Regions from separate parts of the Comamonas piscis genome, predicted to be linked through region 1. Evidence: predicted binding sites of a transcription regulator. Region 1 holds the regulator's gene; each other region holds the start of a gene.

Region 1 (5,838 bases):
ATGTGGCGGCAGCTGCGCAGCGTGTTTGAGGACCTGCAGCGCCAGCCCGGGCTGCGTTGCATCGTGCTGCAAGGCGAGGGCGAGGCCTTTTGCGCCGGCGGCGATATCTCGGAATATGCGGACTTCCGCTTTGCCGAGCGCAGCCTCGCCGACTTCCATGAGGGCGAGGTTTGGCCCGCGCTGCATGCCCTGCTGCAATGCGATGTGCCGCTGGTGGCCGCCATTGAAGGCGCCTGCATGGGCGCCGGTGTAGAGCTGGCCAGCTGCTGCGACACCCGCCTGGCAGCAGACACCGCCCAGTTTGGCGCACCGATTGCCAAGCTGGGCTTTCCGATGGCCCCTAAGGAGGCGGCCCTGGTGTTGAGCCAGCTGGGGCCTGCCAAGACACGGCAGATGCTGCTGGAGGCGGCGGTCTTTGGCGCCGAGCAGATGCTGGCCTCGGGCTTTTTGAGCCAGGTTCATCCCGCTGCCCAGCTGCAGGCCCAGCTGGAGCGCACTGTAGCCCGCATCTGCGGCTTGGCACCCCAGGCCGCCCGCATGACCAAGCAGCTGCTGCGCGCGCTGGCCGAGGGCGATGCCCAGGCCCCCGTGCTGCAGCAGCCCTATGCCTATGCCGATTCGGCAGAACACCGCGAGGGCATCGCCGCCTTTGTGGCCAAACGAACACCCCAGTTTTGAAGGCGCCTGCGCCGGCCATTGGCTGCGCTGCAGGTGCCCAGGAATACCTCCAACCAAGTAGACAAACATGACCAACGACAACCTGTTCTGCGCACTGCGTGCAGCCTTTCCTGAGGACCTTGATGCCATCGCCGTGGAGACCACCTCGGCCAACGGTGAGCCGCTGAACTACAGCTGGCGCGATCTCGACCGCATGAGCGCGCGCATTGCCAACCTGCTCGATTCGCTGAACATTCCTACCGGCAGCCGGGTGGCCGTGCAGGTAGAAAAGTCGGTCGAAGCGATGGCGCTGTACCTGGCCACCTTGCGCGCAGGCCATGTGTTTTTGCCGCTGAATACCGCCTACCAAAGCGCCGAGATCGCGTACTTCGTCACCAATGCCGAACCGGCCGTGGTGGTCTGCGCGCCGGCCAACTTTGGCTGGGTCTCCAAGATCGCCTTCCAGTGCGGCACGCAAAGCGTGTTCACCCTGGGCGATGACCGCAGTGGCACCCTGCTGGAGCGCGCCGTGCACTGCGACGATACGCACACGCCGGCACAAAAGACCGCCGACGACATGGCTGCTATTTTGTACACCAGTGGCACCACCGGGCGCAGCAAGGGCGCGATGCTGAGCCACGGCAACCTGCTGAGCAATGCGGTTACGCTGAAGGACTACTGGGGCTGGAAGACGGGCGATGTGCTGATCCATGCGCTGCCGATCTTCCATGTGCATGGCTTGTTTGTCGCCATCCACGCGGCCTTGCTCAATGGCAGCAAGATGATCTGGTTTGCCAAGTTTGAGCCCAAGGCGGTGATTGCTGCGATGGCGTGGGCAACGGTGTTTATGGGGGTGCCAACCCTCTATGTGCGTCTGCTGGCCGAGCCGGGCCTGACCAAGGCGGCCGCGCAGCACATGCGCCTGTTCATCTCAGGCTCCGCGCCCTTGCTGATCGAGACCTTCCGCGACTGGCAGACCCGCACCGGCCTTTCGATTTTGGAGCGCTATGGCATGAGCGAGACCATCATGCTGGTCTCCAACCCCTACCAGGCCGATGCCCGCCATGGCGGCCAGGACGAGCGCCGGGGCGGCACGGTGGGCTTTGCGCTGCCAGGCGTGGGGGTGCGGGTGCAGGGCGATGATGGCCAGGCGCTGGGTGCCGACGAGATTGGCCATATCCAGGTGCAGGGCGCCAATGTGTTCAGCGGCTACTGGCGCATGCCTGAGAAGACCGCGCAGGAGTTCACGGCCGACGGCTGGTTCAAGACCGGCGACGTGGGCAAGATCGACGCGCGCGGCTATGTGACCATTGTTGGCCGCAGCAAGGACCTGATCATCTCTGGCGGCTACAACGTCTACCCGGCAGAGATCGAGGGCTTTATCAACGACCTGCCGGGCGTGGCTGAGAGCGCCTTGGTGGGCGTACCGCATCCCGATTTTGGCGAGGTGGGCGTGGCCGTGGTGATTGCCAAGCCGGGCCAGCAACTCGATGCCGATGGCATCGTGAGCACCTTGAAAAAGCAGCTGGCTAATTTCAAGATTCCCAAGCGCTGCTTTGTGGTTGGAGAGTTGCCGCGCAACACCATGGGCAAGGTGCAAAAGAACCTGCTGCGCGACCAGTACCAGGACCTGTTCAAGGGCTGATACCTGTGCGATGGCGGCCTGTGCCGACATGACAAAACCCTCGCCCGGTGGTAGCTGAGAAGCTACCGCCAGCGAGGGTTTGCTATTGATGCGCTTGGCTTATGCGGCGATCAGCGCAGCACCAGCACCGGGATCGTCGCATGCGTCAGCACATGCTGGGTCTCGCTGCCCAGCAGCAGGCGCTTCAAGCCCCGGTAGCCGTGCGAAGCCATAACGATCAGGTCGCAGCGCTCGTCGCGTGCGGTCTCCAGCAGTGCCTCGGCGATCAGATCGGACTTGATCACCAAGGTTTTGACGGGCACACCGGCTGCAGCGCCTTCGGCCACCACCTTGTCGACGACGCTCTGTGCAGCCCGTTCCCAGCCTTCCTCGATGCGCGCAATGTCATCAGGGTTTTGCATGGTGCTGCCTTCAAAATAGCTGCGCGGGTAGTTGGGCGAAATGTTGACGGCGGTAACGGTCGCGTGGCTCAGCTTGGCCAGCGCCAGCGCGTGTTGAACGGCCTTTTCGGACAGCTCAGAGCCATCGGTGGCAAGCAGGATATGTTGGTACATGGCGGGCTCCTTTCAGGTCAGACAGGGGGCAGTGCCGCTGCTGTGCAGCCTTGCCGTAATTGCATCACCAAGCATCGCTGCTGGCAGCGACAACGGATGTCGGATCAGGCCGCGTTTGCGCCGTTGCGGCGCTGTGCGGCGCCATCGACATGGTGATCAAGCCGCGCAGGCCTGGGTGTTGATCAGCCCTTGCAGCTTGTCAGTATCCAGAATGCGCACATGGCGTTGCTTGACCTCGATGATGTTTTCTTCTGCGAACTTGGAGAAGGTGCGGCTGACGGTTTCCAGCTTCAGTCCCAGGTAGCTGCCGATTTCCTCGCGCGTCATGCGCAGGATCAGCTCATGCTGCGAGAAGCCCCGGGCATGCAGGCGCTGCACCAGGTTCAGCAAAAAGGCGGCCAGGCGCTCCTCGGCGCGCATGCTGCCCAGCAGCAGCATGACGCCGTGCTCGCGCACGATCTCGCGGCTCATCACTTTGTGGACATGGTGCTGCAGGGCGGTCACTTCGCGCGACACCTCTTCCAGCGACGAGTAGGGCATCACGCAGACTTCGGCGTCTTCAAGCGCAATCGCGTCGCAGGAATGGCGGTCATTGACGATGCCATCGAGGCCGATGATCTCGCCCGCCATCTGGAAGCCGGTGACCTGGTCACGGCCGTCTTCGGTGGCAATGCTGGTTTTGAAGAAGCCGGTGCGGATGGCGTACAAGGACGTGAAGGTCTCGCCATTGCGGAACAGCGCGCTGCCGCGCTTGATCTTGCGTCGCGTGGCCACGATCTCATCGATCCGTTCCATTTGATCGACCGACAGTCCCACGGGCATGCACAGCTCGCGCAAATTGCAGCTGGAGCAAGCTACTTTGATGGAGGTGGATGTCATGTATCAATACCCGTGAACAACTATTCATATAGGAACGACGTTCCTTGGATGCGCCTATTGTGCGTGCAGGCGCCAATGGGCTTCTTGATGTACATCAAGGACGCGTGGCAGACCCTGGGGCACATTGGGGGTCCGCAAGAAAGAAGCCCATGATTTCTCTGACCCCTGAACTGCTACGCCGTTTTGATGTGCCCGGCCCCCGTTACACGTCGTATCCTACTGCAGACCGATTTGTTGAAGCCTTTGCTGCGGATGCGTACAAGCAGGCGCTAGCCCAGCGCGGCACCGGGCTGGTGGGCCGGCTGGCGCCCTTGTCCTTGTATGTACATGTGCCGTTTTGCGCCTCGCTGTGCTACTACTGCGCCTGCAACAAGATCATCACCAAGCATGCCGAGCGGGCGGATGAATACTTGGACTACCTGGAGCGGGAGCTGGATCTGCAACTGGCCCATGTCGGTGGCCGCCCCACCATCAGCCAGCTGCACCTGGGCGGCGGTTCGCCCACTTTTTTGACCGATGCGGGTCTGAGCCGGCTGATGGATATGGTCAAGCAGCGCTTTCAACTGCAGCCCGGCGGCGAGTACTCGATCGAGGTCGATCCGCGCACCGTCAGCCGCGAGCGCCTGCAGCACCTCTACCTGCTGGGCTTTAACCGGCTGAGCTTTGGGGTGCAGGATTTTGACCCGCTGGTGCAAAAGGCGGTACACCGCGAGCAGCCCGCCGAGCAGGTGTTTGCCTTGGTTGCGCAGGCGCGCGAGATCGGCTTTGAATCCATCAATATCGACCTGATCTACGGCCTGCCCCAGCAAAACCCGCAGAGCTTTGCCCGCACGATGGAGCAGGTGAACGCGCTGCGCCCGGACCGCATTGCACTCTACGCCTATGCGCACCTGCCTGAGCGCTTCAAGCCGCAGCGCCGCATTCAGGCACAAGACCTGCCCAGTGCAACCGACAAGCTGGCCATGCTGGCGCAGGCGCTGGCAGCACTGGAAGGCGCAGGTTATGTGTATGTGGGCATGGACCATTTCGCCTTGCCAGACGATGCGCTGGCCGTGGCCAAGCGCCAGGGCCGCCTACACCGCAACTTTCAGGGCTACAGCACCCAGCCTGATTGCGATCTGATGGCGCTGGGTGTTTCTGCGATTGGCCGCATTGGTCCTACCTACAGCCAGAACGCCAAAACACTGGAGGAGTACTACGACCTGATTGATCAGGGCCAGATCCCCGTGGTGCGCGGCCTGGCGCTGACCCGCGATGACCTGCTGCGCCGTGCCGTCATCATGGGGCTGATGTGCCAGGGCAGCCTGGCGATTGAATCGCTGGAGCAGGCCTGGCTGATTGATTTTGCGCAGTACTTTGCAGCCGAGCTGTCCCAACTGCGCGAGCTGCAGGAGCAGGGCCTGGTGCAGCTCAGCGACGACACGATCAACGTGACCGAGCTGGGCTGGTACTTTGTACGCGGCGTGGCGATGGTGTTTGACAAGAACCTGCAGGCCGACCGCAACCGGGCGCGCTTCTCGCGCATTATCTGAAGGCGGCCAGGCCAGCATTAGCCTGACAAGGCCGCCAGGCTCTTGTAGAGCATGTAGACCGCCAGGCACAGCAAGATGGCGCCAAAGATCTTTTTGAGCTGGGCCACCGGCAGGCGGTGGGCAGCGCGGGCGCCCAGGGGCGCCGTCAGCACGCTGCAGGTGGCAATGGCGGCCAGGCCCGGCAGCCAGATATAGCCCAGCGAATGCGGTGGCAGGCCCTGCAGATGCAGGCCAGCCACCATGAAGCCGATGACATTGGTGACCGCAATCGGAAAACCCAGCGCCGAGCTGGTGGCCACCGCATTGTGCATGGGCACGCTGCACCAGGTCATAAAAGGCACGCTGATAAAGGCGCCTCCGGCACCCACCAGGCCCGAGAGGCAGCCAATCACGCCGCCAGCTGCCACCAGCCCGGCGGTGCCAGGCATTTGCCGCATCGCCTTGCCGTTGGGTTTGCGGAACATGCGCAGTGCCGAGTAGCCGATAAAGAGGCCAAAGAACAAACCCAGATAACTGCCTTTGAGCAGCGCAAAAATCCCCAGGCTGGCCAGCAGCCCGCCCAGCACAATGC
Region 2 (5,838 bases), 1.4 Mb from region 1:
TTGCGGTGGACAAGGACTGGGTGCCCAGCGGCGAAGAAGCCAGCCTCTACCTGCGCCCCTTCATGATCGGTGACGAAGTCTTTCTGGGTGTGCGCAGCGCCCACAAGGCCACCTACTATGTGATCGCCTGCCCCGCAGGCCCTTACTTTGCCAAGGGCGTGGCACCGGTGGCGATCTGGCTATCGACCGACTTTGCCCGCGCTGCCAAGGGCGGCACGGGTGCCGCCAAGTGCGGCGGCAACTATGCCGCTTCGCTGCTGCCCCAGCAGCAAGCGCAAGACAACGGCTGCTCGCAGGTGCTCTTCCTCGATCCTGCCGAAGGCAAGTACCTCGAAGAGCTGGGCGGCATGAATGTGTTCCTGGTCTACGGCAAGCAAAACAAGCTGGTGACGCCCGAGCTGTCGGGCAGCATTCTGGAAGGGATCACCCGCGACTCCGTGCTGCAACTGGCACGCGACCGCGGCATGGTGGTTGAAGAGCGCAAGATTGCCGTCGACGAGTGGAAGCAAGGCGTGGCCTCGGGCGATATCACCGAAGTCTTTGCCTGCGGCACCGCTGCGGTCATCACCCCGATTGGCCAGCTCAAGGGCGAAGGCTTCTCAGTGGGCGACCTGTCGGCCCCGGCCGGCGACGTCACCATGGGCCTGCGCAAGGAGCTGACCGACATCCAGTACGGCCGCGCCCCTGACCGCCATGGCTGGCTGGTGCGTCTGGACGCGTAACTCGTCCTCAGTAAATGCCAAAAGGGCCGCACACTGTGCGGCCCTTTTTCATGGCGTTGTCCGTTGCCGTTCAGGCGGCGACGGTGGCCCGGCGCTTGGCTTCGCTTTCATAGCCGTAGAAGCCAAACTGCATCTCTGGCATGCGGCCGCTGACCAGTTCGGCCATGGCCTTGCCGCTGCCAGCGCCATGGGTCCAGCCGAGGGTGCCGTGGCCGGCGTTGATCCAGAGCTTGCCGATCTTGGTGCGACCGATGAACGGGATGTTGGTGGGGGTGGCAGGGCGCAGGCCGGTCCAGAACTGCGGGTTGCCGCCCTGCTCGGGCAAGCGCGTGTCGCAGACGCCGGGCATCAGCTCCTCCACGCGGCGCGCCAGCATATGGCAGCGGGCCTTGGCCAGTGGGCTGTCCAGCGAGCTGTCAAAACCGTTGAGCTCGATGGTGCCGGCGACGCGCAGCTCGTTGCCCAGGCGGCTCATCGCCAGCTTGTTGCCGTCGTCAATGCAGCTCACAAAAGGCGCGGCCTCGGGCTTCAAGATCGGCAAGGTGGCGCTGTAGCCCTTGCCGGGGTAGATGGCCACATTCAGGCCCACGGTGCGCAGCAGCGGCGCGGTATAGCTGCCGCAGGCAACGATGACGGCATCGCCCTGCAGGGTGCGCGGGCTGCTGTCTGCGCCCGCTGCAGTGGCCCGCACGGTGACGGAATCAATCGCGCCGCCCGCCACATTCAGCCGCTCGACACGGTGGTTGTAGAGAAACTGCACGCCGCCCTGGGCGCAGAGCTGGGCGAGCTTTTGCGTGAACACGCGGGCATCACCGCTCTCATCGCTCTCGGTAAAGGTGCCACCCTTGATGTGCGCGGCATAGGGCTTGAAGGCAGGCTCGATCTTCAAAAACTCTTCGGTGCTGACCAGGCGGCGGTTCACCCCGTACTGGCGCATCAGATCAACGGCCAGCTGCGCATCCTGCACCGCTTCGTCGCTGGTGAAGAAATGGGCAATACCGCGCTCGAGCCGGTTGTAGTCAATCCCCGTCTGGGCGACGACGGCCTTCAAGGCGTTGTGGCTGTAGGCACCCAGCGCGACGATCTGCTGCACATTGCGGGCAAAGGAACGGTCATTGCACTCGGCCAGAAACTGCGTGAGCCAGCGCCATTGCTGCGGGTCCACATGGGGGCGCAACAGCAGAGGAGCCTCTTTGTCGAACATCCACTTGAGCGCCTTCAGCGGGGCATGCTTGTTGGCCCAGGGCTCGCAGTAGCTCACCGAGATCTGCGCCGCATTGGCAAAGCTGGTTTCCAGCGCCGCGTCCGGTTGCCGGTCGACGACGGTGACGTCGTGGCCGAGTTGCAGCAGATGCCAGGCGGTGCTGGTGCCGATGATGCCGGCGCCGAGGATGATGACTTTCATGGCTATCAGTGTCTGGCATCTTGGCTGTAACATAAAGTGCAATTAAACTTCTTCAAGAATCATCAGTTCTGCTAATACTGGAGCCCCCATGAGCAACCTGGACCCGGTCGCGCTGGAATGCCTGGCCGCCGTGATTGAAGAAGGCGGTTTTGAGAAGGCCGCTGTGCGCCTGAACGTGACGCAATCGGCCGTGTCGCAGCGCTTGCGCGCGCTGGAGGCGCAGATTGGATCGGTGCTGGTGGTGCGCAGCCGCCCGCTGCGGCCCACGGCTGCGGGTCAGCTGCTGCTCAAGCACACCCAGCAGCTGCGCTTGCTGCGTACTGACCTGGAGCAAGAGCTGCACAGCCTGCTGCCTCACGCTGTGGGCCGCAGCGCGCATGACGAGGCCATCTCGATTGCCATCAATGCCGACAGCATTGCGACCTGGGCCATTGATGCGCTGCAAGACATCGCCCTGCAGCAGCTGCCGCTGGAGATCATCACCGACGACCAGGACCACACCTTGGAGCTGCTGCGCACCGGCGAGGTGCTGGGCTGCGTCACCACCATGCCGCAGGCGCTGCGCGGCTGCCGCGTGACGGCGCTGGGCGCCATGCACTACATCGCAGTGGCCGCCCCCAGCTTTGCCGAGCAGCATGTGCCCCAGGGGCTTAACCGCAGCAACTTCAAGCACCTGCCGTTTCTCAGCTACAACCGCAAGGACGACATGCAGCGCGTGTTTGTCGCCCGCGCGATGGGCCTCAAGACCGTCGGCCTGCACCAGCTCTATGTCCCCAACTCCGAGGCCCAGGTGCGCGCGGTGGCCGCGGGCTGGGGCGTGGGCGTGGTGCCCGAGCTGCTGGCCCGCCCCTACCTGGCCGATGGCCGCCTGGTGAATGTGGCCGAGGCCCAGGTACTGCGGGTGGACCTGTATTGGCACTGCTGGAACCTGCAATCTGCCTTGCTGAGCGCCCTGAGCGACGCGATGGTGCAAAGCGCCAAGGGCAGCCTGGGCCCCGCCACCGCAGCGGCGCGTGCCACGGTCAAAGCCTGAGCACCCGCTCCAAAAAAAACTGCCTGCACCCCAAGGGGTGCAAGCAGTTTCCGGATGTATCCCCTGTGTTCAATGCACCGGTGGTTCCATCCCTCCCTCATCAGTGAAATCCGTCAGCGTTGAAGTATCGTCCGCAACTGTGGCGATACGGTGAATAGCAAATGACAGATTAATTATCTGATTCAATCGATTTACCGAATCAGCAGTACCGGCAGCTTGCTTTCGGCCAGCACCTGGGTCGCCACCGAGCCCATCACCAGCTTGGCCAGCCCGCCATGGCCCCGGGTGCCCATGATCAGCAGGTCATAGCCGCCGCCATCGGCCGTCTCGGCGATGGTCTGGGAGATGGGGCCGACGGCGCTCTCGGCCACCGCCGTCACCTGGTGGGCTGCCAGAAACTCCTGCACCGGCAGCAGCACCTTTTGCGCCTCTTCCGAGTGGTAATCATCCACTAACGCCTTGCCCAAGGCCTTGGCGGCCCGGGGTGGCAGCAGCGGCTGCACCGTGAGCGCCGTGTAATGGTGGTTGGGCGTCAGCCACTCTGCGTGCGCTGCCAGGTAATCGAGAATCTTCTGGGTGTAGGGGCTGCCGTCAACGGCCAACAAAATACGCATGCCTGAACTCCTTGAACAAGGGGTGAGGGACCCCACACCGGTGACGCACACCAACGCGGGAGCTAACCTGGAACACCCCGCAGTCTGACGACGGCAAGGCGCTTCGCAGGCTTAAATCATGTGTATCAGCTTATAGATTCATCGTCAAACGCAGCTTGATATGCATCAGGCGCGACGATGAAATGAGCTCAAACCCTTAGATGCGGGGTTTATAGAGAAGCGCCGAGTGCTGCAGACCGCGTGCTATACCGCCACCACGCAATGGGGCTGGAAGCTCTCCTGCTCCCCCTTGCGGGCATAGCCCAGCGGGTTGGCTACCACCCGGCATTGCCAGGCGCGGCCATCGCTGTGCTGGCCTTTGGCCAGGTAATCGCTGGGCGCATGCAGATGGCCGTGGATCCAGAGGTCGGCATAGGGCAGCAGCTCGTCGAGCGCATTGCAGAAACCGGCGGTGCCCGGGGTCATGCCATAGCGCGGGTCGGCGCTGCGCAGGCTGGGGGCAAAGTGGGTGATGACGACAGTCTTGCCGTCAAAGGGCTCGGCGAGTGCGGCGCGCAGCCATTCCTGGCAGCGCAGCGCTTCGTCGCGCATCTCGGCGGCCAGAAACGGCTGGCCATTGCGCTCGGTCTGGGCCTTGGTGAGGTAGAAGTTGGCGGCCTTGAAGGCCTTCTCGCGCTGCTTCATCAAAGCGCCCAGCTCGGTCACGCCGTTGTGCAGCGCAATCGCGTCATAGTCGGACCAGAGCGTGGTGCCGATAAAGCGCACGCCGTCGCGCACCAGGGTTTCGCAGTCCAGCATGGTGATGCCCAGCTTCTCGCAGCTGGCCCGCAAACGCTGCCGCGCCACATCAAAATCCTGGTTGTCAAACTCATGGTTGCCGGGCACCAGGATCACCGGCTCCGGCCAGTGGCCGCCGGCCTGCTGCGGGCTGAACTGGCCCAGGCCAAAATCTGCGTCTGTCAGCATCGAGCCGCTTTGGTAAGAGCCGATGTCGCCGGCCAGCACCAGCAACTCGGCGCCGGGCGCGGGCTGGGCGCGGAAATGGGGATGGGTCTCCAGGTGCAGGTCGGACAGGATTTGCAGGCGCATCGCCTAGCCTACCATGGGGACTGCGGCTGGGCAGTGCTCTACATCGGCAATTCTTGGTCAGGAAAGGCCGCGCGGGCCGAGCGCTCCAGCGCATGCAGCATCCATTCGAGTGCCGAGGGTGGAATATGCCCGCTGCGGCTGCGCCAGAGCGCATCCACATGCACGGCCTCCACCCGCAGCGGCAGCGGCTGGAAGGCCAGCAGATCGGCAATGCCGGTAGCGGGCACAAAATGGCGTGGCAGCACGGTGATCAAATCGGTGCGCGCCACCACACGGGCAGCGGTGAAGTACTGGTTCACCGTCAGCACCACCCGGCGTTTGCGGCCGATGGATGCCAGCGCTTCATCCAGAAACCCAAAGGGCTGGCCGGAGAAGCTCACCAGCATATGGCGCGCATCGCAGTAGCGCTCCAAAGTCAGCAAGCCCTCACTCAATGGGTGATCCTTGCGCATCACGCAGATGTATTCGCCGTCATAGAGGCGGCGGCTTTCGAAATCCACCAGATCACCCGATTGGGCGCGCGCCGTCATCTCGGCCAGCACAAAGGGGAAATAGCCGACGGCCAGATCGGCGGTCTCGGCCTCCAGCTCTTCGCGCGGGTCTCGGGTAGTGAGTGGTTGCACATGCACGGAGACGCCAGGCGCCTCGGTTTCCAGAATGTGCATCAGGCTGGGCAGCAGGGTGGCGGCTGTGGCATCGGCCATGGCCACCACAAAGGCCTGGGTGGCATTTGCGGGATCAAAGCGCTCAGGGGCAAAGCTCGATTGCAGGCGTGCCAGCGATTCGCGCACCACCGGCCACAATGCATTCGCCAGCGGGGTGGGCTCCACGCCCTGGCCGCTGCGCACCAGCAGCTCGTCGTTCAAGGCCTCGCGCAGGCGCCGCATCGCATTGCTGACGGCCGGCTGGGTGATGGACAGCTTGTCAGCGGCCCGGGTCAGGCTGCGCTCATTCATCACCTCGTCGAATACTCGC
Region 3 (5,838 bases), 1.9 Mb from region 1:
GATGCAAATGCGAAAAATAATATTTTTATTAATTGGATTAATGGATTTTAATGCTGTTGCGTCTGGTGATCCGTTGGTTGCGGTAATGGGGGTAGGGTCAATAATCCTGTGGCTATTTGCAATATTTTTGCAATTTTTCATAAAATCCAGCAAAAAAGGTAAGATTTTATCTGCATTGAATTTATGTTTGGGGTTGGTGATTTTTTTATTTCTCGTTAGTCTTCCTTATGGCTACAAAACATATTTGATTGGTACCCTAATTATGGTCATGCCAATTTTTTTCGGAATTGTAAATCTATTTATATTGAGAGTTTTAAGGTGAGTGAGTGCAGGCAGCTCCGAAGCTGGCTATAATAATTATCTGGTTCGGTTTGGAATAATTGGAATGAATCCAGTAAAAACAAAAGCTCGTAAATCTTTCGTGGCCGCTGAGCATCGTTGTAACCACTACTTAAGTGGCTTCGAAACGCTCCATTGCGCAATCACAGCCGTGGTTCTGCGCACGGGGTATCTGGCTGGGATGGTTTCCGATTTCTCACGCGCAGAGACAGAAATGCGATCCATTTCTAATGAGCTTGGCGCCCTTGGGGCCATGCGCCCCGAAGCGCTGCGCAGCGTTTAGACTGCGGGCTCCCTTGGGGAGTAGCCTGCTTCCGCGCTGGAAGCGTCTGCGTCAACATACTCGGCATTTCGCATGCTGTGGCGCAGACATCCGTTCTTCGGTTGGCGAGACCATCGGCATGTCAGCACGACTTGGGTCGGGCAGTGGTGGCGTGCCGTTGTGCTCATGCCCGACCGTCCTAGAAGAACTCCCGATGAACGCTGCTTCCATCACCCTGTTGGCGCTTGCCATGTCTACCGATGCCTTTGCCGCCGCGATTGGCAAAGGATCCGCTCTTGTCAAACCCCGTTGGTCGGAGGCGCTGCGCACCGGCCTGATTTTTGGCGTCATCGAGGCCATCACGCCGCTGGTGGGCTGGGCACTAGGCTATGCCGCTTCCGATTATGTAAAGGCCTGGGACCACTGGATTGCGTTTGTGCTGCTCTTGGTGCTGGGTGGCCGCATGGTGCTGGGCGCTTTCAAAAGCGCTGATGAGCCCGAGATGAGCCGGCCGGCGCGGCATGGTTTCTGGCTGCTGGTGGCGACGGGCTTTGCGACCAGTATTGATGCGATGGCGGTGGGTGTGGGCCTGGCCTTCCTGGATGTGAACATCACCCTGGTGGCGCTCAGCATCGGCTTTGCGACCTTTGCGATGGTGACCTTGGGGGTTATGGTGGGGCGCCTGCTGGGCAATATCACCGGCCGCTGGGCAGAGGCGGTGGGTGGCGTGGTGCTGATCGCGATTGGCTCGCTGATTCTGTACGAGCACATGGTCGCGGTTTAAAAACCAAAGCCCTCTGCGGTTGTCACGGCAGAGGGCTTGAAGTGTTGCCCTGTAGGCGCATTGCTACAGGCGAAACAAAGCCCCGCAGAGCGGGGCTAAAGTGAGAGAGATCAGTGGGCTTGCAATCGATGCGGGCGCCGGGTTTTTAGTTCTGGCTCAACCGCTGGCAAGCTGCGCTGGTATCAGAAGCGGGCAGGAGCACGCTTACGGTCACGTTCGTCTTCAGGCCAAATAGCAAACACTTCAGTCATTTCAGTCCTTTCACCTTTCTGGTGTAGATGGGTGTACAACGGGCGGCGCGCTGAAGTTGTTGACAAGGCCTACATAAAGTTTTGTGAACAACATCCAACAAAACGTAGAAATCACCGTTTTACGGGGCCTGACACGGCATTGCTTTGTGAAATCGCTATGATTTGCCACCGAATTTGATAGGGAGTGCGTAATGGCTGGTGCTGGTTTGTTGATGTTGCTCGATGATATTGCGACTTTGCTCGACGATGTTGCGCTGATGACCAAGACGGCGGCGGGCAAAAGCACCGCCATCCTCGACGATGTGGCCACGCAGACCAAGGTAGCGGTACAAAAGACGGCGGGGGTGTTGGGCGATGACCTGGCGCTGAACGCCGAGCAGGTGACAGGCGTGAAGGCCAACCGCGAATTGCCGGTGGTTTGGGCCGTTGCCAAGGGCTCCATGAAGAACAAGGCCATTCTGGTACCGGCGGCGTTGCTGATCAGCGCATTTGCGCCTTGGCTGATCACGCCCCTGTTGATGCTGGGGGGCGCTTTTCTGTGCTTTGAAGGGGTGGAGAAGGTGCTGAGTCTGTTCCACAAGCCCAAGCAGGCCCACGATGCCGTGAAGGATTCGCAGCAGGCCGAGCAGATGGGCGTGGCGCCGTCGTCGGTCAAGGCGGCGAGCGAAAAGAACATGGACCCGGTGGCCTATGAAAAAGCCAAGGTGGCCGGCGCCGTGCGGACCGACTTTATTCTGTCGGCAGAAATCATGGCGATTGCCTTGGGCACCGTGGCCAGCAAGCCCCTGTGGGAGCAGTTTGCCGTGCTGGTCGCTGTGGCGCTGGCGATTACCGTGTTTGTCTACGGCCTGGTAGCCGGCATTGTGCGCATGGACGATGTGGGCATGTGGCTGATGCGCAAGTCCAGCGCTGCTGCCAAGGCCTTTGGCCGGGGCCTGATTGCCTTCACGCCCTGGTTGATGCGCGGCCTGTCGATTGTGGGAACCGCCGCCATGTTCATGGTGGGAGGCAGCTTGCTGGTGCATGGCATCGGCCCGATTGAGCACTGGCTGGAGAGCACCGTGGCCCCCATGGGCGGCGTGGTGGCCTTGCTGGCGCCCACCCTCGTACACGTGGTCGTTGGTGCTGCTATCGGCGGCTTGGTGGTGCTGGCGGTGGAGGCCTGGCACAAGGTACGCGGGCACTGAGCGCAAGGCATCGCGGATAGCTGCTGACCACGCCCCTGGGGCGCGGTCTAGCAAACCATAGAAGGCGGCATCGCAACAGCGGGCCGCCTTTTTTTCATTGCTTGTTTTGTCTCGTTGATCTGGGTCAGGGCTGTCTGGCCCGCATCGGAAGAAGATGCAAAGCATGGATGCCAGAGAGGGATCTGCAGCTGGTGAGGTGGCTTTGGGCGCCGGGCAGCTGCAGGCGGACTTTGGGCCCATCCAGCTACTTTTCAATCCATGCGAGCAAGATCGCAGTGAGGGCAAATGACGATGAAAAAAATGATATTGGCAGCAGCGGCTGTCTGTGCAATGACTTCGGGTGCGGCGATGGCGCAGGAGGCGCAAAGCCCTTGGCAAGTGCGTTTGCGTGCGGTGCATCTGGACAGCGCCAACAAGGATTCCACCGGCCTGGGTCTGTCGATCAACGACAAGACCATTCCTGAAGTGGATGTGACCTATTTCTTCACGCCCAATATCGCGGCTGAATTGGTGCTGACCTACCCACAAAAGCACGATCTGCGCTCGGACGGCGCCAAGATCGGCTCGCTCAAGCACCTGCCTCCCAGCCTGCTGGCACAGTACCACTTCACCAACATGGGTGCGTTCAAGCCCTACCTGGGCGCGGGCGTGAACTACACGCGTTTCTCGAACGTGAACTTTGCCCCTGCGGTAGAGGCCGCGCTGGATCCATCGATCAAGAAGAACAGCTTTGGCGCTGCGCTGCAAATCGGCTTTGACTACATGCTCGACAAGAACTGGTCCATCAATGTGGACGTGAAGAAGGTCTACATCAAGACCGATGTGCGCTCGGCAGGCACCAAGGTGGGGACCTTCAAGGTCGATCCTTGGTTGCTGGGCGTGGGCGTCGGCTACCGTTTCTAAACGCGATTAGAACCCACTCCTGGTGAGCCAGGAATCAAAGAGCACCGTGATTGAGCCGCTTATTCCAAGCGGCTCTTTTTTATGCGCGACGGACCGTCAGACCTTGGCCAGTGCCTGCTCCAGATCGGCCAGCAGGTCATCGACATGCTCGATGCCGATGGACAGGCGCACCATCCCTTCGCTCACCCCTGCTTTTTCCAGCTCGGCGCTGTCCAATTGGCGGTGGGTGGTGGAGGCCGGGTGCGTGGCCAGCGACTTGGCTTCGCCAATATTGACCAGGCGGGTGAACAGCTGTAGCGCATCCAGAAAGCGGGCACCAGCCGCGCGGCCTTCGCCATCGGCGGCGTTCAGGCTGAAGGACAGAATGCCCGAGGCGCGGCCACCCGACTGCTTTTGCAGAATGGCATGGTCCGGGTGGTCGGGCAGGCCTGCATAGCGCACCCAGGCGACCTTAGGGTGTTTTTGCAGGGTCTCGGCAATGGTTTGCGTGTTCTCGCAGATGCGGTCCATGCGCAAGGCCAGGGTCTCGATACCTTGCAGGATCTGGAAGGCGTTCTGCGGCGAAATGGCCGCGCCCATATTGCGCAAGGGCACGACGCGCGCGCGGCCAATGTAGGCCGCTGGGCCCAGCGCTTCGGTGTAGACCACACCGTGGTAGCTCACATCGGGCTCGTTGAGGCGTTTAAAGCGTGCCTTGTGCTCCGCCCAGGGGAACTTGCCGCTATCAACAATCGCGCCGCCCACGCTGGTGCCATGGCCACCCAGGTACTTGGTGAGCGAGTGCACGACGATGTCGGCGCCATGCTCGATGGGGCGCAGCAGGTAGGGCGAGGGCACTGTGTTGTCCACGATCAGCGGCACGCCATGGCGATGCGCCACATCGGCCAGCGCGCGGATGTCGGTCACATTGCCCAGCGGGTTGCCGATGGATTCGATGAACACAGCCTTGGTCTTGTCATCGATCAAGGCGCCAAAGCTGGCCGGGTCGCGCGGATCGGCAAAGCGCACTTCGATGCCTTGCTGCGGAAAGGTGTGGGCAAACAGGTTGTAGGTGCCGCCATACAAGGTGCTGGCCGAGACGATGTTGTCACCCGCTTCGGCCAACGTCTGGATGGCGGCGGTGATCGCTGCCATGCCTGATGCCAGCGCCAGCGCGGCAATGCCGCCTTCGAGCGCGGCCACGCGCTTTTCCAGCACATCGGTGGTTGGGTTCATGATGCGGGTGTAGATATTGCCCGGCACCTTCAGGTCAAACAAGTCCGCCCCATGCTGTGCGCTGTCAAAAGCGTAGGCCACCGTTTGGTAGATGGGTACCGCCGCAGCCTTGGTGGTCGGGTCGGGCGAATAGCCTGCGTGAACGGCCAATGTCTCGATGCGCATGGTGTTGGAGTCCTTTTTGTTGGCGGAAATATGCCTCCCGGTTGTAACAGCTTTGCGCATTGGGTCAACGATTTTTTGGGTATGTGCTTATGAGGTCTCAGAGCGCTGAGATCCCTCCAATCCAGGTATTGACCGCGAGCCCGCCCAGCACCAGCCAGACAAACAGCACCAGCCCCAGCAGCAAGGGCTTGATGCCGGCAGCCCGGACCGAGCGCACATGGGTGGTGAGGCCCAGCCCGGCCATGGCCATCGTCAGCAGCGCGTTGTCCCACTGCACGCCCACGGCCAGCGCCTGTGCGGGGATGATGCCTATCGAGTGGATGCCAGCGACGGCGACAAAGCCCAAGGCAAACCAGGGAATGGTGATCTGGCGGGCCTGCACGGCGCCGCTGGCGGCGGGCTGCGGGGCCGATGCATCACTGCCAGGCCGCTTGGCCAGCCACAGCGACAGCGCAATCAGAAATGGGGCTAGCATCATCACCCGCACCATCTTGGCCACAACGGCGGTATCGGCCGCGCTGCTGCTGATGGCGCCGCCAGCGGCCACCACCTGGGCGACCTCGTGCACGGTAGAGCCCACCCAGAGGCCATAGCCGGCCTCGCTCATCTGCAGGCTGGGAGCGAGCCACGGGTAGAGCACCGGGTACAGAAAAGTGGCCAGGGTGCCAAAGACGACCACGGTAGCAATAGCCACCGCCACATCATCCGCCCGCGCCTTGGCCACCGGCGCGG
Region 4 (5,838 bases), 700 kb from region 1:
TGTGTGGAAGCTGGCAACACCTTGATCGGACACGGCTGCTAAGCTGTTCCCTCCAACAACAAGAGGTGGCCAAACGGCCACCTCTTTGCGTTTCAGCCTGCGATCAGCGCCGCGCTTATTTGGACTTGTCGCGCATGCCGCTGCTGTAGCGCTCCAACCAGGCAGACACCTTGCCCAGCGCCTGGCCGCCCTTGCCCAGCAGTTGCGCCAGCTCCGATTCCGCGCGTTCGCGCAAGGTCTCCTCGTTCTCGGGCAGTGGCGGCAGGATGTGCGCGAAATAGGTTTTGCCCAGCACGCGGTGCAGCAAACGCTCTCCCACAAAAGGCTGGTTGCCGTTCAGCGCCCGCGCGCCCTTGATGATGTTGCGGATGTCGTACTGCGTGGGGCTTATGTCGGGCACCTGCTTTGCCAATCCTAGCAATGTGTAGACGCCAATGCGTGCGGTGCGCACCGAGCTTTCCATCGTGAACACAATATCGTTGCTGGTCTCGACAAACTGGCCCACCAAGGCCAGGTTGGTGCAGCCCTCGGGCACCACATGGGGCCGGTCGCCAGCGGCGCGCGGCATGAATTGGGCCGTGATATAGGGCATCAGCGCCAAGCGCACCTTGGTATTGGCCGCCACCGCATCGATCTGGTCGGCGATGCCCAGGTGGTAGCACAGCTCGGCCAGAATCTCGCGCCCCGTGCATTCGGGCATGGTCTTGGCCACATGGTTGCCCTTTTTGTCCATCAACAGCGCATACACCCAGAGCACCAGCACGTCGCCCGGTTGATCGGGGAAATGCGGCTGGCGGTTGCAGGTAAAGCTCATCACCCAGTTAGAATCGGTGAAGGTGATGATGCCGCCCGTCACCGTCTTGCCCGAGTAGGGATCGTTGACCGACAGTTCCTTGAGTTTGTCGATCAGCGGCGAGGCTTTGCAGGTCAACGTGGCGGACTCCCACATGGACCCCTTCACATCGCCATAGAACTTCTCCGGCCGGCCAAACACCGGCGACTTGGCCGCCAGGCGCTTCCACAAGGCCCAGTCGCTGTCATCGCCCGGCTCCTCATTGCTGCGCGCCAGCACCGGCGCAGTATCCAGATCGCCATAAGCGGTGCCCTCGGTCATCGATCCCGTCAGCGCAAACACCACGTCGTCCGGGCCCAGCGCAATCTGCACATCCTGGCCGGCCGATTTGCAGCGGATGGCAGTCACCGTGCGGGCGCCTGCCTCCTCCCGCATGTCCAGGTCATAGGCGCGGGTGTTGAACTGCACCTTTACGCCCTTGTCCTTGAGCATGCGCGTCAACGGCACGACAAAGCTGTCGTACTGGTTGTACTTGGGAAACACCAGCGCCGACATGTCCGTGAGGCCATCGATGGCGTCCAGGAAGCGGTGCATGTAGAGCTTCATCTCCAGCAGGCTTTGCCAGTTCTCGAACGCGAACATCGAGCGCCACAGGTACCAGAAATTAGTCTCTAGAAAGCTCTTGCTGAAATAGGACTCGATGCTGAGGTCGTCCAGCTCCTCCTTGCGCTTGAGCAGCAGCTTGACGATCTCCCACTGGTGCGCCTTGGTCAGGCCCAGGCTGGAGAAATCGCGGATCTTGCCTTGCTGGTGCATCAGCCGGGCCTTGGACCAGTTGGGGTCGTTGTCGTTGACGTGGCGGTACTCGTCCAGCACGCTGTAGCCCTCGGGCAGCTCCAGCGCCGGTACGTCCTGGAACAGGTCCCAGAAGTTGTCGTAGTTCCAGTTCATCTCGCGGCCGCCGCGCACGATATAGCCCTGCTCGGCATTACCCGCGCCATCGAGCGAGCCACCGGTCACATCCAGGGCATCCAGAATGGTGATGTCTTCGCCGGCCATGCCGCCGTCGCGGATCAGGTAGAAGGCCGCTGCAAGGCCTGCAATGCCGCTGCCGATAATCCAGGCCTTTCGCCCCGCTACCGGCGCGCCCAGCACCGGCCGGTTGCGCATATAGGCGCCCACCATGTCGGGTGGTGGCAGGCTGTCTTGCGGGCCCTTGCGCCAAAAGCCTTCGCCGATGTTTGCCTCAACGCGCAGCGAGGAGGTGCGGGAGTCTGCATGCTTCATGGTGGTGCCTTTCATGGATAGCTTGACGATCAGACGCCAAGGTATAGCACACCGACTCCCAGCCACTATTGATGGGCGGCAAGCGCCTACGCATCCACGTAGCTGCTTGGCTCTCCCCTTGCGCTCAGTCCAGCGCCAGCAGCGGATGGGCCTGTGCAGGCCAGGGGCTGGCAAACATCTGCGCCACTTCCTGCAGGTCCACGTCTTCGATGCGCGCGGGGTTCCACTGCGGGTGGTGGTCCTTGTCCACCGCCAACGCACGGATGCCTTCCAAGGTTTCGCTCTTGCGATGAGGGCGCAGGTAAAAGCAGTGGCGCACCAGGTCGCGCTCCATGCGCAGGTCGTCGGCCAGGCTCAGGCTGCGTGCGCGGCGGATCTGCTCCAGCACCACGAACAGCATCAACGGCGAGCGCTTGCGCAGGGTCTCGGCGGTGGCACGGGCAAAGTCGCTGTCGCCCGCTTCCAGCGCGCTGATGATGGCCGGCACATCGGCCAGGCCAAAGTACTGGGCGATGTCGGCATCGGGGTTGGCAGCGCGCTCTGGTGCGGTGGCCAGGCCGGCCCGCACAAAGGCTTCCACCGCCTGGCCATTGGCAAAACTGCCAGCGGCCAGTCCATCCCACAGCGCCTGCTGCTGCGCACTCTCCAGGTAGCCATCGGCCAGCTGGTAGGCCAACGCATCGGCTGCGCCAATCATCTGGCCGGTGAGGCCCAGGTACTCGCCCACACGGCCGGGGCAGCGCGACAGAAAGTAGCCGCCGCCCACATCGGGGAACAAACCAATGGCCGTCTCGGGCATCGCCATCTTGGTGCGCTCGGTGACGATGCGCAGGCTGGCGCCCTGGCTGATGCCCATGCCGCCGCCCATCACAATGCCATCCATAAAGGCGATATAGGGTTTGCCAAGGTGGTGGATCAGGTGGTTGAGCGCGTATTCCTCGGTGAAGAAATCCTCCAGCTCGGGGTTGCCTGCCATGCCGGCCGCATGCAAAAAGCGGATATCGCCGCCAGCGCAGAAGGCACCAAACACGCCCTCTTTGTTGCTGCCCCGGATGGCCACGGCCAGCACCTTCTCGTCTTGCTGCCAGCGCAGCAGCACATCGCGCAGCTCGCGCACCATCGCCAGAGACAGCGCGTTCAGCGCCTTGGGCCGGTTTAGCGTGATAAAGCCCAGCTGGCCGCGCACTTCGCTTTGCACATCTTCGGTGTAGACCGCCATAACATTGACTCCTGGTTCTTCTAAAAACAACCGCCACCATAGCCGATAACCGGCGCGGGCAGCGGTCAAACAGGTGCCAAATCAGGCTACCGGCGCGCTGCTGTCCGTTATCTGGCGGATTACATCCAGCGCCATGCCGTCTGCTGCCAGCAAAGCTTGCCCCGCCTGCAGCTGCCAGTAGCTTTCGCTGCCCGCTGTCTGGCGCCACAGGTGCAGGCGGCGGGTGTGCAGCTGCAAATCAAACTCGGTGGTAAAGCCAATCGCGCCGTGGATAGAATGCGCGAGCGCTGCCACCTCCACCGCTGCCTCGCTGCTGCGGGCCTTGCCCACTGCCACCTTCAGCGGATCTGCCACCACGCCATCGGCCTCGCAGGCAATCTGGGCCGCCATGCGCGCCGCGCTCACATGCTCAGCCATCACCGCCAGCTCATGCTGGATGGCCTGGAACTTGCCAATCGGCCGGCCAAACTGCTGGCGCTCATTGGCAAAGTTCAGGGTGCTTTCAAACACCGTCAGCAGGCTGCCGGCCAGCAAGGCCGACACCAGCCCGGCCTGCGCCACCAGCAGCGATGCGGGGGCGGGCACACGGGTGGCGGAAACCACGGCGCTGGCGGGCCAGTGCAGATCCGCATCCAGCACAAAAATGCTGGCACTGGCCTGCGCAGCGGCCACAGGCAGCAGCAGCACATCCGCCCCGTGCTGGCCCAGCACCCATGGCGCCACCCGGGCACCGCGCACGCCGCTGGCCCGCAGGCCGCCATCGGCAGCGGCCAGCTGCGGCGCCAGCGCAATGGCGCCTTGCGGCAGCGCCACACCGGCGGCCGCCAGCCAGGCCCGCGCCAGCATGGTTTCTGCCAGCGGCAGCGGCATGGCGTGCTGGCCCAGCAAATCCCACACCGCAAAGGCATCGCGCAGCGCCAGGCCAGCGCCGCCTGCGTCTTCGCTCAGCAGCAGGTCGGCAAAGCCGCTGTCCTCAATCTGCTGCCACAGCGCTGCAGCGGTGGGCGACGCGCCAGCGCTTGCTGCCGCTTCGCTCTCGATGGCGCGCACCACGGCGGGCGTGCATTGCCCCGTCAGCAGATCGCGCAGGGCCTCGGTAATCAAATGGTCCATGTTCTTCTCCTTGCGCTCAACGCAGGCCAAGGCCGCGCGCGATCATGCCGCGCAAAATGCTGCGGGTGCCGCCGCGCAGCGTGTAGCACGGCGAGACGAGTGTCAGGTAGTTAAGGGTCAGCAGCAGCGCATGGGGCACTGCCTCGCCCTCGCCTTCGCGCGCCATCAGGTCGTCGGCGATCGCAGCTGGGATGAACTGCTCCAGCACCGTCCCTTGGTCCTTGACCAGCGCGGCTTCCACAATCGGGCTTTGGCCTTGCACCAGCTTCTCTTGCACAGCGACGGACAGCGCGCGCAGCGGCGCGAGGCGGGTCAATATCTGACCAGCAAGCTTGATGGAGTCGGCACGCGGCGCTGCCTCGCTGCGCACAAAGGCCAGCCATTGGTCCAGCAGCACCACCGAGGAGAACAAGCGCTCGGGTCCGCTGCGCTCATAGGCCAGCTCGGCGGTCACCTGCTCCCAGCCCTGGCCTTCAGCGCCCACCAGCGCATCGGGGGCAAGCTGCACATTGTCAAAAAACACCTCGCAGAAATGGCGGTCGCCCGACATGTCCTCGATGGGCCGCACGGTCACGCCCGGCAGGCTCAGGTCCACGATCAGCTGCGACAGGCCTTTCTGCCGGTCCGCCGGCTCGCCCGAAGTGCGCACCAGCGCAATCATGTACTGGCAGTGCTCGGCGTTGGTGGTCCAGATTTTCTGGCCATTGAGCAGCCAGCCGCCATCATTGGGCACGGCGCGGGTGCGCACGCTGGCCAGGTCCGAGCCAGCATTGGGTTCGCTCATGCCGATGCAAAAAAAGCTCTCGCCCCGCGCCACCGGCGGCACATAGCGCTGCTTTTGCGCCTCGGTGCCGTATTTCAAAATCAAGGGTGCGCTCTGGCGCTCGGCAATCCAGTGCGATCCCACCGGGGCGCCAAAATTCAGCAACTCCTCGACCACCACATAGCGCGCAAAGGCGCCCTGTTCATGGCCACCGTAGGCTTTGGGGAAGGTCATGCCCAGCCAGCCCTTCTCACCCAGCTTGCGGCTGAAGGCGGGGTCATAACCACTCCAGGATTTGGCGCGGATATGGGCGGGAATGTCTTTGACCGCCTCTTGCAGAAAAGCACGCACCTCCGCGCGCAGCGCCTCGCCTTCGGGCGGGATGCGGGTCAGGGCCAGTCCGTTGAGAATCGTCATCGTCGTCGCTTTCGTTCAGTCCAGGGACACGCCGGTGCTCTTGACCACGCCGGCCCAGCGCTTGATCTCGCTCTGGATGTAGTCGCCATAGGCCTGCGGCGTGGAGCCCAAGGGCTCGGTGCCTTGCAGGCGCAGTTTCTCCAGTACGCCAGGGTCCTTCAAGGCCTTCATCAGTTCGGCGTTCAGGCGCTGTACCACTGCGTCGGGCGTCTTGGCGGGCACCATCACGCCCTGCCAGGCACCGGC

The links. The regulator FNR, encoded in region 1, switches genes on or off when oxygen is low (the NO sensors DNR and NnrR bind a similar motif). The targets are predictions, from matches to a motif close to TTGATNNNNATCAA.
Region 2: a site for FNR is predicted at 3,930-3,943, ahead of HS961_RS01660 (universal stress protein). Genes of this name have one in related genera too.
Region 3: a site for FNR is predicted at 2,938-2,951, ahead of HS961_RS10120 (OmpW/AlkL family protein). Genes of this name have one in related genera too.
Region 4: a site for FNR is predicted at 2,149-2,162, ahead of HS961_RS15635 (oleate hydratase). Genes of this name have one in related genera too.

The regions. Positions count from the first base shown of each region.
Region 1 covers NZ_CP058554.1:4,161,074-4,166,911, reverse strand. Annotated here, with positions in the region: gene HS961_RS18765 (enoyl-CoA hydratase/isomerase family protein) at 1-678, shown strand, start outside; gene HS961_RS18760 (malonate--CoA ligase) at 746-2,302, shown strand; gene HS961_RS18755 (universal stress protein) at 2,413-2,856, opposite strand; gene fnr (fumarate/nitrate reduction transcriptional regulator Fnr) at 3,013-3,735, opposite strand; gene hemN (oxygen-independent coproporphyrinogen III oxidase) at 3,885-5,267, shown strand; gene HS961_RS18740 (sulfite exporter TauE/SafE family protein) at 5,285-5,838, opposite strand, start outside.
Region 2 covers NZ_CP058554.1:343,113-348,950, forward strand. Annotated here, with positions in the region: gene HS961_RS01645 (branched-chain amino acid aminotransferase) at 1-722, shown strand, start outside; gene HS961_RS01650 (D-amino acid dehydrogenase) at 793-2,127, opposite strand; gene HS961_RS01655 (LysR family transcriptional regulator ArgP) at 2,216-3,160, shown strand; gene HS961_RS01660 (universal stress protein) at 3,352-3,774, opposite strand; gene HS961_RS01665 (metallophosphoesterase) at 4,018-4,863, opposite strand; gene HS961_RS01670 (LysR family transcriptional regulator) at 4,902-5,838, opposite strand, start outside.
Region 3 covers NZ_CP058554.1:2,264,543-2,270,380, forward strand. Annotated here, with positions in the region: gene HS961_RS10105 (RHS repeat-associated core domain-containing protein) at 1-20, shown strand, start outside; yybP-ykoY riboswitch at 633-800, shown strand; gene mntP (manganese efflux pump MntP) at 816-1,385, shown strand; gene HS961_RS10115 (DUF808 domain-containing protein) at 1,828-2,823, shown strand; gene HS961_RS10120 (OmpW/AlkL family protein) at 3,115-3,726, shown strand; gene HS961_RS10125 (O-acetylhomoserine aminocarboxypropyltransferase/cysteine synthase family protein) at 3,823-5,106, opposite strand; gene HS961_RS10130 (YeiH family protein) at 5,204-5,838, opposite strand, start outside.
Region 4 covers NZ_CP058554.1:3,460,777-3,466,614, forward strand. Annotated here, with positions in the region: gene HS961_RS15630 (ATP-binding protein) at 1-25, shown strand, start outside; gene HS961_RS15635 (oleate hydratase) at 116-2,080, opposite strand; gene HS961_RS15640 (enoyl-CoA hydratase/isomerase family protein) at 2,205-3,299, opposite strand; gene HS961_RS15645 (acyl-CoA dehydrogenase family protein) at 3,381-4,412, opposite strand; gene HS961_RS15650 (acyl-CoA dehydrogenase family protein) at 4,429-5,592, opposite strand; gene HS961_RS15655 (Bug family tripartite tricarboxylate transporter substrate binding protein) at 5,608-5,838, opposite strand, start outside.